DNA from 3 places in the Serinicoccus profundi genome. Region 2 is predicted to be linked to each of the others. Evidence: predicted binding sites of a transcription regulator. Region 2 holds the regulator's gene; each other region holds the start of a gene.

Region 1 (5,136 bases), 1.2 Mb from region 2:
GCCTAGCGCAGGTGCTCGGCCCACCAGTCGAGGATGTGCTCGAAGCGCTGCTGTCGGTGGCGCGGCTGGCCGCTGCGGGAGAGCTCGTGACCTTCGCCCGGGAAGATCAGCAGCTTGGTCGGCACACCGTTGCGCTTCAGGCGGGCGAAGAGGCGCTGTCCCTGCTCCAGGGGGCACCGGAAGTCACGCTCGGAGTGGATGATCAGTGTCGGGGTGGTGATGTTGTCGGCCCAGGTCAGCGGCGACTGCTCGTGCTGGTAGGCGCCGGCATACTCGTCGGCGAAGAACCAGCCGATGTCGCTGGTGCCGGCGAAGGAGTCCCAGGCGTTGACGGCCCGCTCGCTGATCGCGGCGGTGAAGCGGTCGCTGTGACCGACGAGCCAGGTCGTCATGAGACCGCCGTAGGAGCCGCCCTGGACGCCGAGGCGTGAGCTGTCGAGCCCGGGCAGGGTCAGCGCGTGGTCCAGCAGCGCGGTGAGGTCGGTGACATCGACCGTGCCGATCGCCTCCTTGACCGCCCGCCCGTGGCTCGCGCCGTACCCCGCACCACCGCGCGGGTTACCCATGACGACGGCATACCCCGCACCTGCGAGCACCTGCGCCTCGTCGAAGAGGTTGCCGGAGTACTGCGCGTAGGGGCCGCCGTGGATCATGAGGATCACCGGGTGGCCCGCCTTGCGACGTGCCTTGGTGGTGGGCCGGAACAACCACCCGTGGACGGGGTAGCCGTCCCCCGAGGTCGCCTCGAGCTCCTCCGGTTCGATGGCCGCGGCCGAGCCGGTGAGGTGCCGCGCCAGCTCGGTCCGCTGGGTGAGCGGCTCGCTGCCGCGGCCCACGAACAGCTCGGAGTATGACGTGCGCGTTCCCGCGACAGCGACCGTCACGTCGCCACCGGTCGCCAGCGCATCGACGCTCACGTGGCCGTCGAGAACGACTGTGCCGGAAGGGAGTTCGCGTACCTCGGTGTCGCCGCGCCGCTCGAAGGCCGCGATGACCCGGCCGTCGTCGGCGATGACGGGTGAGCAGGCGAGGTGGTCGTCCTCGGCGTCCGTGAGCGCCACGCCGGGGCCGTCCAGGCGGCGCAGGACGGCATTGTGGGCCACGAAGTCCTGGAGGGACGGGCCGAGGTCGTTGGCGCCGTAGACGGCCGTGCCGTCGGTGCCGACGGTGAGGCTGCCGACGGACCCCGTCCCGTCGGTGTGGCGGCGGAATCCCTTGCCGCGCAGGTCGATCGAGCACACGTCCCGCACGAGGGTGTCGGGCCTCCAGGTGCCCCGCCGGTCGCGGGAGGCGAGGAAGGCGACGCGGGTGCCACCGTGCAGGAAGACCGGTGCCGTGTCGTCGCCGGCGCCATGGGTGAGCTGGGTGCTGGTGGGGATCGCCTCGGGCGCAGCCGGGTCGTGGGGGTCGGTGACGTCGACGGGGGCGAGGTCGAGCAGGAAGATCGCGCTCGGTCGGTCGAGCACGTAGCCGAGACCGTCCGCGAGGTAGGTGCTGTGCTCGATGAGGCGCGGCGCCTCCTGGTCGGGCTTGACCTCCGTGTCGGTGCCGTAGCGACCCTCCTCGGGCACGCGGGCGGCATACACGATCTGGCTGCTGTCGGGGGACCAGGAGTAGGCGCCGACACCGAGCGGCTGGTCGGTCAGCAGGCGTGCGTCGCCGCCATCCGTGCTCATGACGTGCAGCTGGGCCGGGCCGTCCTCGGAAGCGCGGAGGAAGGCGAGCCGGGTGCCGTCGGGGGAGTAGCGGGGGGCGGAGTCGCGGGTGCCGTGGGTGAGCCGGGTCAGTTCGGCGTCCTCGACCGTGAGGTCCAGGCGCCACAGGCTGGTGCGGTAGCGGTTGTCCTCCACGTCGGGCCGACTGAGGACCACGACGGTGTCTCGTCCAGCGGGGTGGACGGTCGGGGAGGAGAGGGTGCGGATCAGGGTGAGGTCGCCAGGTTTCACCAGAACGAGCCTACGCCGCAGCGTCCGAGTCGCCAGTGGGGGGCATCAGCGCAGGTGGGAAGGTCTGTCAGTCGGCGGTCGTACAGTTGTTCGCATGAAGGGGAATCGCGGGGGCGAGGGTCCGTCGGGCGGTGGCCGGGACCCCAGGACGAGGGGCGTCGAGCCGGGGTGCGCCGGTGCCATCGACGAGGTGAGCCGTGGTCTGGACCGCGCTGTGGTCGCTCTGAGCCGGCCGGCGCTGTGCATGAGCAGGAGCTCTCGCAGGTGCTGTCCGGCCTCGACACCGCGCTGGCACGGATTCAGTCGCTCCTGGTGACGGTGGCGCGGGAGGCCATCACGCGGGGACTGCACGTGGGTTCCGGGTTCTCCGTCATCGACTGGGTGAGGAGTCAGTGCCCCGGGTTGTCGACCCGTGAGGCCGCCGAGGTGGCGACCGTGGCCCGGGCCGGCCAGGAGCAGGTCCACCAGCCGCTGCTCGACGCGGTCGAGCGTGGGTCGGTGACCGTCTCGCGCGCCGCGTCGGTGCTACGGGCGCTCGGGCGGATCCGACCAGCGGTGGGGGAGTCGGAGTATGCGGAGGCGACCGAGCTCCTCGCCGCTGCGGCCGGTGATGACCGCTTCGACGACAAGGCTCTGACCAGGATCACCTCGAAGCTCGTGGCGTCCTGCCTGTCCGAGCGCGAGCAGGTCGCCCGGGAGAAGGCTCGACACGAGCTGCGCGACCTGCACGAGTCCTCGCTCGCCGACGGGTCGGTGCGTCGCTTCGTGCTCACGGTCGGCGATGACGCCGACGTCGCGACGATCCAGGCCATCCTCCGCTCGCCGTTGGCAGCGCCGGTCACGGCCACGGGTGACGGCGGCGCCCCGACCGCGACCACGTCGACGACAGTTTCGACGGCAACGGCGACGACGGCGACGACTGCGCCAGGGACGTCAGCGACGACTGCACAAGGGGTGACGGCGACGACTGCACCAGGGATGACCGCGATGCTGGACACGCGCACGCCGGGGCAGCGCCGATATGACGCCTTCATGACGGTCCTCCGTCGAGGGGTGGCCGGCAGTGAGGGTCAACCGACCACGCCCAAGGCGCAGGTCATGGTGACCATGGCACTCGACGAGCTCACCGGTGCCCTACGTGGAGCGGGGGTCACCGTGCACGACGGCACCCTGAGCGCCGGTCAGGTGCGCCAGCTCGCGTGCGAGGCCGACCTCATCCCGGCCGTGCTCGGCGAGAAGGGCGAGATCCTCGACCTCGGGTGCGCCCGCCGACTGGTCACCCCGGGGCAGCGACGAGCCCTCGCTCACCGAGATCAGGGGTGCACGTTCCCGGGGTGCCACGTGCCGGCGTCCTGGTGCGATGCGCATCATGTCGTCCACTGGGCCAGGGGCGGACGATCGGACCTCGCCAACTACGCCTTGCTGTGTCCCAGGTACCACACGTGGGTCCACCAGCACGACGCCACGGCCCAGGTCGACGCCACCGGTGTGCGGTGGAAGCTGCGATGATCCTGCCCCGCACCCGACCCGGGAGGGCCGGGTGATGGGGCTGCGATCGAGCCGGACTTGCCGGCTGTGACTCGATGTCCTGGCCCGGAGGCTGCGCTGTCAGGCCGATGTCGCGCCGGGGCGGTCGAGGCGTTCCCAGGTGACCCACGCGACCACGGCGTCGTCTCCGGAGCCGGGCTGGCGAGAGACGACGCGCCACGCCGAGGGGTCGACAGGGGGGAAGCGGGTGCGGCCTTCCGGCTCGAGGTCGACCTCGGTGAGGATCAACCGTTGGGCATGATCGATGGTCTGGGCATAGATCTCACCGCCACCGACGACGAAGACCTCGCTGTCCCCGGCCATGAGCAGGGCCTCCGCGAGCGAATGAGCCACCTCGGCGCCCGGTGCGGACCAGTCGCGTTGCCGGGTGACCACGATCGTGCGTCGGCCCGGCAGCGCGCGGCCGATGGAGTCCCAGGTGCCTCGACCCATGAGCAGGACTCCGCCCATCGTGGTCTGCTTGAAGAACCTCAGATCAGTGGGGAGGTGCCACGGCATCGACGACCCGTCGCCGATGACGCCGTTGCGACCGACCGCGGCCACCAGGGTCAACGACTGGCGGAAGCCGTGGAGCAGCAACGAGCCCCGTCTTCCCTCCCGCAGCGCGTCGAGGGCGAGACGTTCGTGCGGGACCACGGCGTCGGGCAGCTCATCCAGCGGCCACCAACGCAGCTCGGCGGCTCGGTGCGACTCGGCCACGTGCGGCTCTCCCGTCCAGGTGGTCGCGGTGACGAAGACGTCGACCCGCTGCTCGACCGGGTCCGGGAGCGCGCAGGTGCGGTGCACCGTCGCGAGGTAGGACAGCTCGGACTCCGCGAGGGTGATGCCCATCTCCTCCGACGCCTCGCGGACGCCCGCCTGCAGGAAGGACTCACCCGGCTCGACGTGCCCGGCGGCCCCGCACGCCCACCACCCGTCCATGTAGGGCGTGCCCTGGCGCAGCTGCAGGAGCACCTCGGTGCCGGACCCGCCCTCGCGCTGCAGCACGACATACGTGGCGGGCACGAGCCTGGAGTCGGGGTGCCGGTCCTCGCGGTCGGGCGCAGGCGCGCCCGCGGGGCCTGCGCTCATACGGCGATCGGTGCCTTGATCGTGGGTGCGGCGACGTAGTCGCGGACCTCGACGTCCTCGATCTCGAACCCGTCGATGTCGCGGACCTCAGGGTTGAGCCACAGCGTCGGCAACGGGCCGGGGGTGCGCGTCAGCTGCTCGGCCGCCTGGTCTAGGTGGTTGGTGTAGAGGTGTGCGTCACCCAGGGTGTGGACGAAGTCCTTGGCTCGCAGGTCCGTCACCTGCGCCACCATGTGCGTGAGCAGGGCATAGGAGGCGATGTTGAAGGGCACGCCGAGGAAGGTGTCGGCGCTGCGCTGGTAGAGCTGGCACGACAGCCACCCCCGCTGGTCCTCGTCGTCGGCGGCCGCGGGCGCGACGTAGAACTGGAACATCGTGTGGCACGGCGGGAGCGCCATGTCGTCGACGTCGGCGACGTTCCAGGCGCTGACGATGTGTCGACGCGAGTGGGGGGTGGTCCGCAGGCCCTCGACCAGCCGCTGGATCTGGTCGATGGTCTGCCCGTCGGCGGTCGGCCAGGACCGCCACTGGTGGCCGTAGACCGGACCGAGGTCGCCCTGCTCGTCCGCCC
Region 2 (5,136 bases):
GGACGACCCTGACGATCGGGCTGCCGATGGCGGGGGTCACCGACACCACCCGCCAGGCCATGGCGATCCTGCTCCCGGTGGGTCTGCTCTCGCTCCTCGCCGCCGGAGGCGGATCGGCCTACCTCGTCCGGCGCGACCTCGCCCCCCTCGACCGGGTCGCCGCCACGGCGCGGCGGGTCTCCCAGCAGCGTCTGGAACGTGGGGAGGTCGCCGTGGGGGACCGGGTGCCCGAGGCCGATGCCGACCCGGACACCGAGGTGGGGCAGGTGGGGATCGCCCTCAACGACCTGCTCGACACCATGGAGGCGGCGCTCTCGGTGCGGCACGAGAGCGAGCAGCGGGTGCGGCAGTTCGTGGCGGACGCCTCGCACGAGCTGCGGACCCCGTTGTCCTCGATCCGGGGCTATGCCGAGCTGTCGCGCAGGGAGAGCGAGCCGGTGCCCGAGGGGGTGAGGTATGCCCTGGACCGGGTCGAGTCGGAGTCGCTGCGGATGCAGGGCCTCGTCGAGGACCTCCTGCTGCTGGCGAGGCTGGACGCCGGGCGACCCCTGGAGCGGCTCCCGGTCGACCTCACCCTGGTGTGCCTGGACGCGGTCAGTGACGCGCGGGCGGCCGGACCGGACCACCACTGGCAGCTCGACCTGCCCGAGGAGCCCGTCGAGGTGGTGGGCGACGAGGCGCGCCTCCGGCAGGCCCTGGCCAACCTGCTCGCGAATGCCCGCGCCCACACCCCGCCCGGCACGCGCGTCACGACCGGTCTGGTCGCCACCGGCCGGGAGGTCCGGCTCACGGTGAGCGACGACGGCCCGGGCGTGCCACCCCAGCTGGCGCCCACGGTCTTCGAGCGCTTCGCCCGCGGGGACGACTCACGCTCTCGCGCTGCGGGGAGCACCGGCCTCGGCCTGTCGATCGTGGCGGCCGTCGCCAAGGCGCACGACGGGAGGATCACCCTGGAGCCGACGCCGAGCGGCACGACGTTCCTGCTCACCCTGCCGCAGGCCGGGCCGCGGTGAGCGCCGTCGGGCCTCTTGACCTGGCCCTGACCATGCCTCCGGCGGTCCCGGTCGACCCGCGGGCCGCAGAACGGCTGCGCGACCTCCTGTCCGGTGCCGGTGTCGTCGCGCTCACGGGTGCGGGCATGTCCACCGGCAGCGGGATCCCCGACTACCGCGGGCCCGACGGCACCCGCCGGGTCCAGCCGATGCAGCACGGCGAGTTCGTCCGCTCTGCCGAGGGGCGCCAGCGCTACTGGGCCCGGGCCTACGTGGGCTGGGGCCGGTTCGCGGCAGCGGAGCCCAACGCCGCCCACCGTGCCGTCGCCGACCTGGAGCGGCTCGGTCTGGTGCGCCACGTCATCACCCAGAACGTCGACGGCCTCCACCAGCGCGCCGGGAGTCGCCGGGTGCTGGAGCTGCACGGGACCCTCACCGCGGTCACCTGCCTGGACTGCGGCGAGGAGACCTCGCGGGAGCGGGTGCAGGAGTGGCTCACCGACGCCAACCCCGGATTCCTCGACCGGATCGACGCGCCCTCCCAGGTGCGACCGGACGGCGATGTGGCGCTCCCGGAGGCTCTGGTCACCTCGTTCCGGACCCCGCGCTGCCTCGTCTGCGGGCAGGACCGCCTCAAGCCCGACGTCGTCTTCTTCGGTGGGTCGGTCGCCAAGGAGGTCGTCGAGCGGGCCTTCGTCCTCGTCGAGCAGGCGCGCTGCCTGCTCGTGCTCGGCTCCTCCCTGCAGGTGATGAGCGGCTACCGGTTCGTCCGGCGCGCGGCGCGGGACGGCATACCGGTCGCCATCCTCACCCGGGGGAGCACCCGCGGTGACGCCGAGGCGACGCTGCGTCTCGACGGACTCGTCGGTGACGTGCTCCCCCGCCTGGTCCGGGACCTGGGTGGCTAGGCTGGGGGCGTCGGCCGCACGAGGCCGCGACGAGGAGGTCGCCAGTGGTCACTTACGAGCAGCTGGGTGAGATGTATGACGCGGAGGTCGTCGACCAGGACGGCCACAAGGTCGGTGGACTCGACCAGGTCTACCTGGACAACGGCACCGGCGAACCGGCGTGGGTCTCGGTGCGCACCGGATGGTTCGGCGGTCGCAAGATCTTCTGCCCCGTGTCGAACGCCGTCATCCGCGACGGACAGATCGAGGTGCCCTACCCGGTCGACATGATCAAGGACGCTCCTGACATCCCGTGCGACGGCCACCTGACCGAGGACGAGGAGGAGCAGCTCTACGACTACTACTCCATCGACGAGGGCCCTGCGCCCTCGGCATGAAAGGGGTGCGGCGCCACCCCCGACGAGGATGGAGGTGCCGGGGGCGGCGCCGCGGTCAGGGTGGGTCTGGGTCAGACCCGGCGCAGGACCGCCGTCACCTTGCCGAGGATCACGGCGTGGTCGCCGTCGATCGGCTCGTAGGCCGGGTTGTGCGGGATCAGCCACGTCTTGCCGTCGCGGTGACGGTAGGTCTTGACGGTGGCCTCGTTGTCGAGCATGGCGGCGACGATCTCGCCGTTGACGGCGGTGGGCTGGCGGCGCACGACGACCCAGTCGCCATCACAGATGGCGGCGTCGATCATCGAGTCGCCGACCACCTTGAGCAGGAAGAGCTCGCCGTCGCCGACGATCTGCCGGGGGAGGGGGAAGACGTCCTCAACCGCCTGCTCGGCGAGGATCGGGCCACCCGCCGCGATGCGCCCGACCAGCGGGACGTAGGACGGCTGGGGTCGGGCGTCGCCGATCCCGGTCTCGTCGAGGCTCTCGCTGGACACGGGAGTGGCGGAACCCTCACCCTCGCCCCGGCGGTAGCCGGCGCCGTCGCTGCCCGGGAGGACGACCTCGATGGCGCGCGGACGGTGGGGGTCGCGGCGCAGGAAGCCCTTGCGCTCCAGCGTCTTGAGCTGGTGGGCGACCGAGCTCGGTGAGGTGAGCCCGACGGCGTCCCCGATCTCGCGCAGGCTCGGTGGGTAGCCGCGGTGGTCCACCGAGTCGCGGATGACGTCGAGGACCCGCCGTTGGCGGTTGGTCAGGTCGGCGCCGCCGTCGCGGTCCGGCATCTCGTGAATCGTGGCCATGCTCTCCATCCCCTCGTGCGGGCCCCACCCAGTCCGACCATGGATGGCCACGGTGGCCATCCGACTGCATCATTGCTGGTCAGAGGGTCTGTCAGTGGTGGGTGCTTGAGTTCCTGACATGAGATCAGCGTACGCCCGCCGGGAGCCGAAGGCAAACATGTGTTCGGTCAGCGTGTCGACATCATCCGACGGGTGTGCTATCAATGAGACAGACGTGCGATCGGACACGTGTCCGCACCGCACCGCCCCGAGGAAGGTGAACACCATGAGCACCGCCATCGCGCACGACATCCTGGCCCCCGTGGTCCCCCTGACCGACCCGAGCCGCCGCGGCGGTCGTCGGCCGCACCTGCGGCTCGTCGGAGATCAGGAGCGACGCCCGAGCCGCGCCACGCGGAGGCGCTCCGCCGCCTGCCAACTGCGGCTGACGCGTCGGGGTCGGCTGGCCATCACGACGACCACCACCCTCGTCCTGGCGCTGGTGATCTGGTCCATGGTCGGCCTGCTCGGCCCCGCCGACGCCACGAGCTCGGTCACCGTCGAGCGCGGGACGACCCTGAGCGAGATCGCGAGTGAGCAGCTCCCGGAGCTCCCGCTGAGTCAGGCGATCACCGCGATTCAGCGGGCCAACAGCCTCAGCACCACCTCGGTCGCTGCCGGTCAGGAGCTCGTGATCCCGGGTCGCTGAGGCAGGTTCGACGGGGCCGTGAAGCCCCGGCGTTCAGCCTGCGGGGTTGTCGGTCCGAGGGGCGCCGTCGGCAGCGGTGCCAGGGGAGGGCAGGCCGCTCACGGCCTCCCAGACGACGGGCAACTGGTCGGTGGGGATGAAGTAGCCGGACAGGTGGGGGTCGAACATCAGCCCGGCGATGCCGGCGTCGGCGTAGGTCTGTGCGGAGTCCACGAGCTCCTGCGGCGTGAGGGCGATGGCGCGCAGGTCCTCGTCGTGGGCCACCATCTCGTTCTGGACCGCGAAGTGGCGGGCCCGCTCCGAGCTGGTGAAGGTCAGCAGCATCATCTGGCCGTCGATCTGCGCGGCAGCCGGGGACTCCGCACCGGGCTCGCCGACCGCGATGAACCACCAGTGCGGCAGGTCCATGGTGGCGCGCCAGAGCTGGGTCATGCCCTCGTGGTCCTCTGCGCCGGTCACGCCCGCCGCGAGGGTGTCGGTCTCCGTCGGCTCCGGCTGAGCGAGCTGCCCGAGGCGCGTCGTCCCACTGGTGTGGTCGCCGGAGGCGTCCTGGGTTGCGGGAGACGCAGGATCGCCGTCCGACCCGGTGCCCGGGGCCGGCGAGGTGGAGCCCTCGGCCGCCGGACGCTCACCTTCGTAGATGGACTCGGCCGGGCGGTCGTCGTCCTGGAAGGGGATGTCGGTGGGCTCGCTCATACCCTCCAGTCGACCACATGGGGCGCACGAGGGCCAATCCCGCTCACGCTGTCGGGACCGCCGGTGACTCCGGTACGGGGCCGGTGGACTCCCACTCCTCCTGGGGCCAGCTGTGCGGGACCACCCCTCCGGGGCGTCCCGGCATACCCGAGCGGCGGTCCGTCGGGGTGCTCCCGGTCGCAGCCGCCTCGGAGGTCGGTGCGCCGGCGCGGCGCGGACCGTGGTCGTGCAGCCCCACGACCACCTCCTCCTCACCCACCGTGACCTGCGCTCCGCGGAGGCCGAGGGACACCGGGTCGCCGACCTCGACGACCAGCCGCACCTGCTGCTGCTCGACCGTCACCCGCAGGCGCGATCCGTGCCAACGCATACGCCAGGTCAGGGCTGGCCACGAGGCGGGGAGGCGAGGATCGAGGGTCAGCTGACCCCCGTGGTCGCGCAGGCCCCCGAAGCCGGCGACGAGCGCGCTCCACACCCCGCCGGTCGAGGCCACGTGGACACCGTCGCCGGCGTTGCCGTGCCGGTCGTCGAGGTCCACGAACAGGCCGGCGTAGAAGTAGCGCAGCGCGAGCTGGTGGTAGCCGACCTCGGCCGCCACGATCGACTGCACCACGGCCGACAGCGTGGAGTCGCCGGTGGTGATCGGGTCGTAGTAGGTGAAGTCGGCCAGCTTCTGCT
Region 3 (5,136 bases), 960 kb from region 2:
GCGAGCGCGTCATGCGGGTCCTGCTCGACGTGGCCGAGCCCGAGTCCCTGGGGGAGGGCGTCCTCGTCGTCGAAGAGCTCGACCCGGCCCTCGCGATCTCCCTCGACGCCGGCGCCATCCGCGGCGTCGTCACCCGGCACGGGGGCGCTCTGGGGCACGGCGTGCTCATCGCCCGGGCCCGCGGGGTGCCCGTGCTCACCGGCGCAGGTGCCCGCGCCGATGTCGCCCCGGGCACGGTCATCGCCTTCGACGCCCGCGCGGGACGGCTGGAGATCGACCCGCCGCCGGAGGTCCAGGCGGCCTTCTCCCAGGTGCTGGAGCGGCGCGCCGCCGAGCGGGAGCAGGCCCTCGCCGACACCCACCTGCCCGTCGTCACCAGGGACGGCGCCCGCATCACGGTCAAGGCCAACGTCTCCTCGCTCGCGGTCGCCCGGCTGGGAGCAGGGCTGGGTGCAGAGGGGTCTGGGCTGGTGCGGACCGAGGCGGTCTTCGCCCAGTGGCACCGCGCCCCGACCGTCGAGCAGCAGGTGGAGGTCTACTCCGCGATCGCGCAGTCCTTCGCCCCGCACGCCGTGACCATCCGCACGTGGGACGTCGGCGGCGACAAGCCGCTGGACTTCATCCCCATCGAGCCGGAGGCCAACCCCTTCCTCGGGGTGCGCGGGATCCGCGCCTTCCGGGACGACCCGTCGTTGTTGCTCGATCAGCTCGAGGCGCTCTGCCAGGTCGCCCGCGCGCACCGGGTCAACGTCCTCTTCCCCATGGTCACCTCGGTGGACGACGTCGACTGGGCCAGGGCGCGGCTGCAGGAGGCCGCCCGGCGGCTGGGGCTCTCCGCCCCGCCGCACCAGCTGGGCGTCGGCATCATGGTCGAGGTCCCGGCAGTGGCCGTGCGTCTCGCCAGGTTGGCCCGTGGGCTCGACGTCATCTCGATCGGCAGCAACGACCTCAGCCAGTACACCCTGGCCGCCGAGCGCGGCAACCCGAAGGTCGCGACGTGGTCCGACGGCCTCGATCCCTCTGTCCTGCAGCTCATCCGCTACATCTGCGACCGAGCTCCCGAGGGCGTCGTCGTCAGCCTGTGCGGAGAGCTGGCCAGCGACCCCGACGTCGCCGGGCTGCTCGTGGGCCTAGGGGTCCGTGAGCTCAGCGCGTCACCGAGCGCCGTGCCGACGATCAAGTCACGCCTGCGGGCCGGCTCGCTGCGCGACCTGCAGGATCTCGCGGCGGGCGCCGTCGCCGCCCGGGACGCCGCCGCGGTGCGCGACCTGCTCGCGCTCCACGCCTGAGGCCTGACGGTCCGGGCGCGGCGCGCGCCCGGCTCACCGCATACCCTTGCGTGCTCAGCGCACCCCGCGCGGGCGGAACTGGATGCTGATGCGCGGGCCCACCGGTGAGGTCGTCTTGGGCACGCAGTGGTCCCAGGTGCGCTGGCACGACCCGCCCATGACCAACAGGTCTCCGTGGCCGAGGACGTGCCGGATGCTCGTCCCGCCACCCCGCGGGCGCAGCATGAGGGAGCGGGGCGCGCCGAGCGAGACGATGGCGACCATGGTGTCGTGCTCCTTGCTGCGCCCGACCCGGTCACCGTGCCAGGCCACGCTGTCGCGCCCGTCGCGGTAGAGGCACATGCCGGCGGTGACGAAGGGCTCGCCGAGCTCGCCGGCATACCACCGGCTGAGATCCAGGCGCGCGCGCTCCAGGACGGGATCGGGGAGCGTCTCGCGCTCGCGGTAGAAGCGGAGCAGCCGAGGGGTCGTCACCTGCTTGTCCCACATCTGCCGCTCCTCGCCGTGCCACTCCACCCCCGCCGGTCCACCGAGGGCGAGGCGGGAGAAGAGCGCGTCCGAGCCGGTCACCCAGCCCGGGCGCAGGTCGATCCACGCACCGTGGTCGAGCGGGGTGCGGCGCACCCCGCCCGCCAGCGGCCGCAGACCGACCTCGTCGACCTGGTCGAGCAGTGAGCCCTGGAGCATCATGGTCCCCAGTCTAGAACACGTGTGCGAAGAGCGGGGTGTTCGGCGACGGCGGGTCGGGCGCGTCCCGGGGCGGGGTGCCGGGCTGCGACGGGGGTCGGTGGGACACTGGGGTATGCCCACCTACCGTGACGCCGCGATCGTGCTGCGGACGTACAAACTGGGTGAGGCCGACCGCATCGTCATCCTGCTGGGGCGGACACGCGGGCGGATCCGCGCCGTGGCCAAGGGGGTCCGGCGCACGTCCAGCAAGTTCGGGGCCCGGCTGGAGCCGGGGATGGTCGTCGACGTCCAGTGCTACGAGGGGCGCAACCTCGACACCATCACCCAGGCCGACGGGCTCGCGCCCTACGGCGAGGTCATCTCCCGCGACTACCCGTCCTACACCGCCGCCAGCGTCATGCTCGAGACCTGCGAGCAGCTCACGGAGGAGGGGACGCCCGCGCTGCAGCACTTCCGGCTGCTCGCCGGGGGGCTGGCGGCGCTCGCCGGCGGGGAGCACGATGCCCGCCTGGTCCTCGACTCCTACCTGCTGCGTGCCCTCGCCATCGCCGGGTGGCGGGCGAGCTTCGTCAACTGTGCGCGGTGCGGGATGACCGGGCCGCACCGCGCCTTCCACGTGCCCTCGGGCGGCGTGGTCTGCCCGGTCTGCCGCCCGCCGGGCTCGACCGCACCCGCGCCCGAGACGATGGCGCTGCTCGCGGCACTCTTCACCAGCGACTGGACCCTCGCCGACGCCAGCCAGAGCCGTCACCGGGGCGAGGCGAGCGGGCTCGTGGCGGCATACCTGCAGTGGCACCTGGAGCGTGGCGTGCGCTCGCTGCGACACCTGGAGAGGACCCCCTGAGCCAGATGAGAGCCGTCCGACCACCGCAGCCGCCGACCCCGCACCGCTCCGGTGCGAGGCCGCCGCAGATCCCGGCCGAGCTGGTGCCCCGCCACGTGGCGATCGTCATGGACGGCAACGGACGCTGGGCCAACCAGCGTGGGCTGAAGCGCACCCAGGGGCACGAGGCGGGCGAGGCCTCGCTGCTCGACGTCATCGCCGGCGGCATCGAGATCGGGGTGAAGTGCATCAGCGCCTACGCCTTCTCCACCGAGAACTGGCGCCGTAGCCCCGACGAGGTCCGCTTCCTCATGGGCTTCAACCGTGAGGTGATCCACCGGCGCCGCGAGGAGCTGGACTCCTGGGGGGTGCGGGTCGTCTGGTCCGGGCGGCGACCGCGGCTGTGGCGTTCGGTGATCTCCGAGCTGGAGTCGGCCGAGCGCCAGACGCGGGACAACGAGGTGATCACCCTCAACTTCTGCGTCAACTACGGGGGGCGTGCCGAGATCGGTGACGCCGTCCGCCGCATCGCCGAGGACGTCAAGGCCGGGCGCCTGTCGCCGCGGGGCGTCGACGAGCGCACCATCGGACGTTACCTCTACCACCCGGAGGTGCCGGACGTGGACCTCTTCGTCCGCAGCTCGGGGGAGCAGCGCACGTCCAACTTCCTGCTCTGGCAGAGCGCCTACGCCGAGATGGTCTTCCAGGACGTGCTCTGGCCCGACTACGACCGGCGCGACCTGTGGGCGGCGATCGAGCAGTATGCCTCTCGCGACCGACGCTACGGCGGCGCCGTGGACACGCCGAAGCCATGAGTGGCCGGGCGCGACGCGAGGGGTGGCTCGCGAGGGTGGCGGGGCGACGCGGGAGCGGACGGCGCGTGGACGGGGCTGCGAAGGCAGCTCCTGTGGTGCCCGGCCCGGTGGTGCCCGGCTACCGCTTCCTGGGGTGGGGACCCTCCGCGACGCCGGGCGGAGGCTGGGGCGGCGCGGCGGCATACCGTTGCCCCCGGTGCGGCGAGATGTTCGTCCTGGGCGGCGGGCCGCGGGACGAGACCGGCCGCCCCGCTCCCCACTCCTGCGCGTGCGGGTGCCTCCGTGAGGACCCCGACGCCGGCCGCTTCGGCTGCTGCGAGGGTGATGACGCCGTGGCGATCTACGCGCACGAGGCGAGTCGGCCCGGGCGCTGACGGCCCGCCCGCGCTGGGAGTGACCACGGCCTAGCCTGACCTCCATCGGCAAACTTCCCGATGGGGGTCGTGCTATGCCGTGGTCGGTCCGGGCAGGGGCGGGAAGGCCGGGTCAGGCGCGGCGGGGCAGCACGATGTGTTCCGCCGAGTCCGGGCCCGCTGGGGTGCCGTCCCAGTCGCCGGCGATCTCGACGATCTCGAACCCGGCCCGGCTGAGCGTCTGCTCCAGCTCGGCGCGCGTGCGGAAGCGCAGCGACTCCGGGTAGGCCAGGTGCTCTTCTCGTGCGGAGGTGCGCCCGGCGGGAGGCGTCAGCACGGTATGCCCGATGTGGGTGACGACCGGTCCGCGCGGCTCCCCGCCGACCTCGCCCGGGGTCGGCTCGACCCGGTCGACCTCGACCCACGCCGTGACCTCACCGCCCTCCGGATGGGGGTATGTCGTCCGCGTCGCCTCAGCGGTCCAGCCCTCCCAGCCGCGGGTGGCCGGGTTGCGCGAGTCGAAGGCGAGGTGGCCTCCCGGGGCCAGGTGCTGGTGCATCGCGGCCAGCGCGTCGTCCCATTCGTCATCCTCGATGAAGTACTGCGCCACGTGTGCGGTCATGACGACCAGGTCGGCAGCGGCGGCCGGGAGGAGATCGGCATACCCGTGGATCCAGGTGACTGCCTCGGCGCCGGGCTTGCTGCGCGCGACGGCCAGGCTCGCGGCAGCGGGCTCCAGGCCGATGACCTCGTGGCCGTCCCCGGCCAGGGCGACCGTGAGGGTGCCCGTGCCGCAGCCGACGTCGGTGACGCGGCGGGCGCCGACGCGCCGGGCCAGGGCGCGGAAGTAGTCGTGGTCCCAGGTGCCGGCGTTCTCCACGTCGTAGAGTGCCGCGAGGCGCGGGTCCTCCGGCCAGGCCGTGACGTCGAGGCGGCGCAGGAAACGTCGGCACTGGTGCACCCGGGCGAAGCGCTCACGCCACGGCCCGGGGTCCTCATCCGGCCCGTGGAAGAAGGCTTTGACCGGCGGGCCCAGCCCGAACGGCCCCGTGAAGCCGTCGTCGCCGTGCGCGTCCTCCGCCCCCTCCTCGCCGCCACGGTAGACGTGCAGGTAGGTGCTGTCGATCAGGAAGCCCTGCGCGGCATACCAGCCGCACGCTTCAGGG

What was found. The regulator LexA, encoded in region 2, represses DNA repair genes until DNA is damaged. The targets are predictions, from matches to a motif close to TCGAACANNTGTTCGA.
Region 1: the regulator LexA is predicted to act here: its motif matches at 2,025-2,040, upstream of FA582_RS10530 (HNH endonuclease signature motif containing protein).
Region 3: the regulator LexA is predicted to act here: its motif matches at 1,991-2,006, upstream of FA582_RS09305 (alpha-ketoglutarate-dependent dioxygenase AlkB).

What each region holds. Positions count from the first base shown of each region.
Region 1 covers NZ_CP042862.1:2,278,170-2,283,305, reverse strand. The annotation lists gene FA582_RS10540 (PIG-L family deacetylase) at 1-6, shown strand, start outside; gene FA582_RS10535 (alpha/beta hydrolase family protein) at 3-1,946, opposite strand; gene FA582_RS10530 (HNH endonuclease signature motif containing protein) at 2,187-3,455, shown strand; gene FA582_RS10525 (dihydrofolate reductase) at 3,555-4,565, opposite strand; gene FA582_RS10520 (thymidylate synthase) at 4,562-5,136, opposite strand, start outside.
Region 2 covers NZ_CP042862.1:1,060,227-1,065,362, forward strand. The annotation lists gene FA582_RS04935 (sensor histidine kinase) at 1-1,013, shown strand, start outside; gene FA582_RS04940 (Sir2 family NAD-dependent protein deacetylase) at 1,010-1,900, shown strand; gene FA582_RS04945 (PRC-barrel domain-containing protein) at 1,945-2,277, shown strand; gene lexA (transcriptional repressor LexA) at 2,349-3,074, opposite strand; gene FA582_RS04955 (LysM peptidoglycan-binding domain-containing protein) at 3,340-3,762, shown strand; gene FA582_RS04960 (hypothetical protein) at 3,796-4,458, opposite strand; gene FA582_RS04965 (glycoside hydrolase family 65 protein) at 4,502-5,136, opposite strand, start outside.
Region 3 covers NZ_CP042862.1:2,017,811-2,022,946, reverse strand. The annotation lists gene ptsP (phosphoenolpyruvate--protein phosphotransferase) at 1-1,289, shown strand, start outside; gene FA582_RS09305 (alpha-ketoglutarate-dependent dioxygenase AlkB) at 1,344-1,979, opposite strand; gene recO (DNA repair protein RecO) at 2,092-2,823, shown strand; gene FA582_RS09295 (isoprenyl transferase) at 2,829-3,617, shown strand; gene FA582_RS09290 (hypothetical protein) at 3,713-3,991, shown strand; gene FA582_RS16755 (GNAT family N-acetyltransferase) at 4,104-5,136, opposite strand, start outside.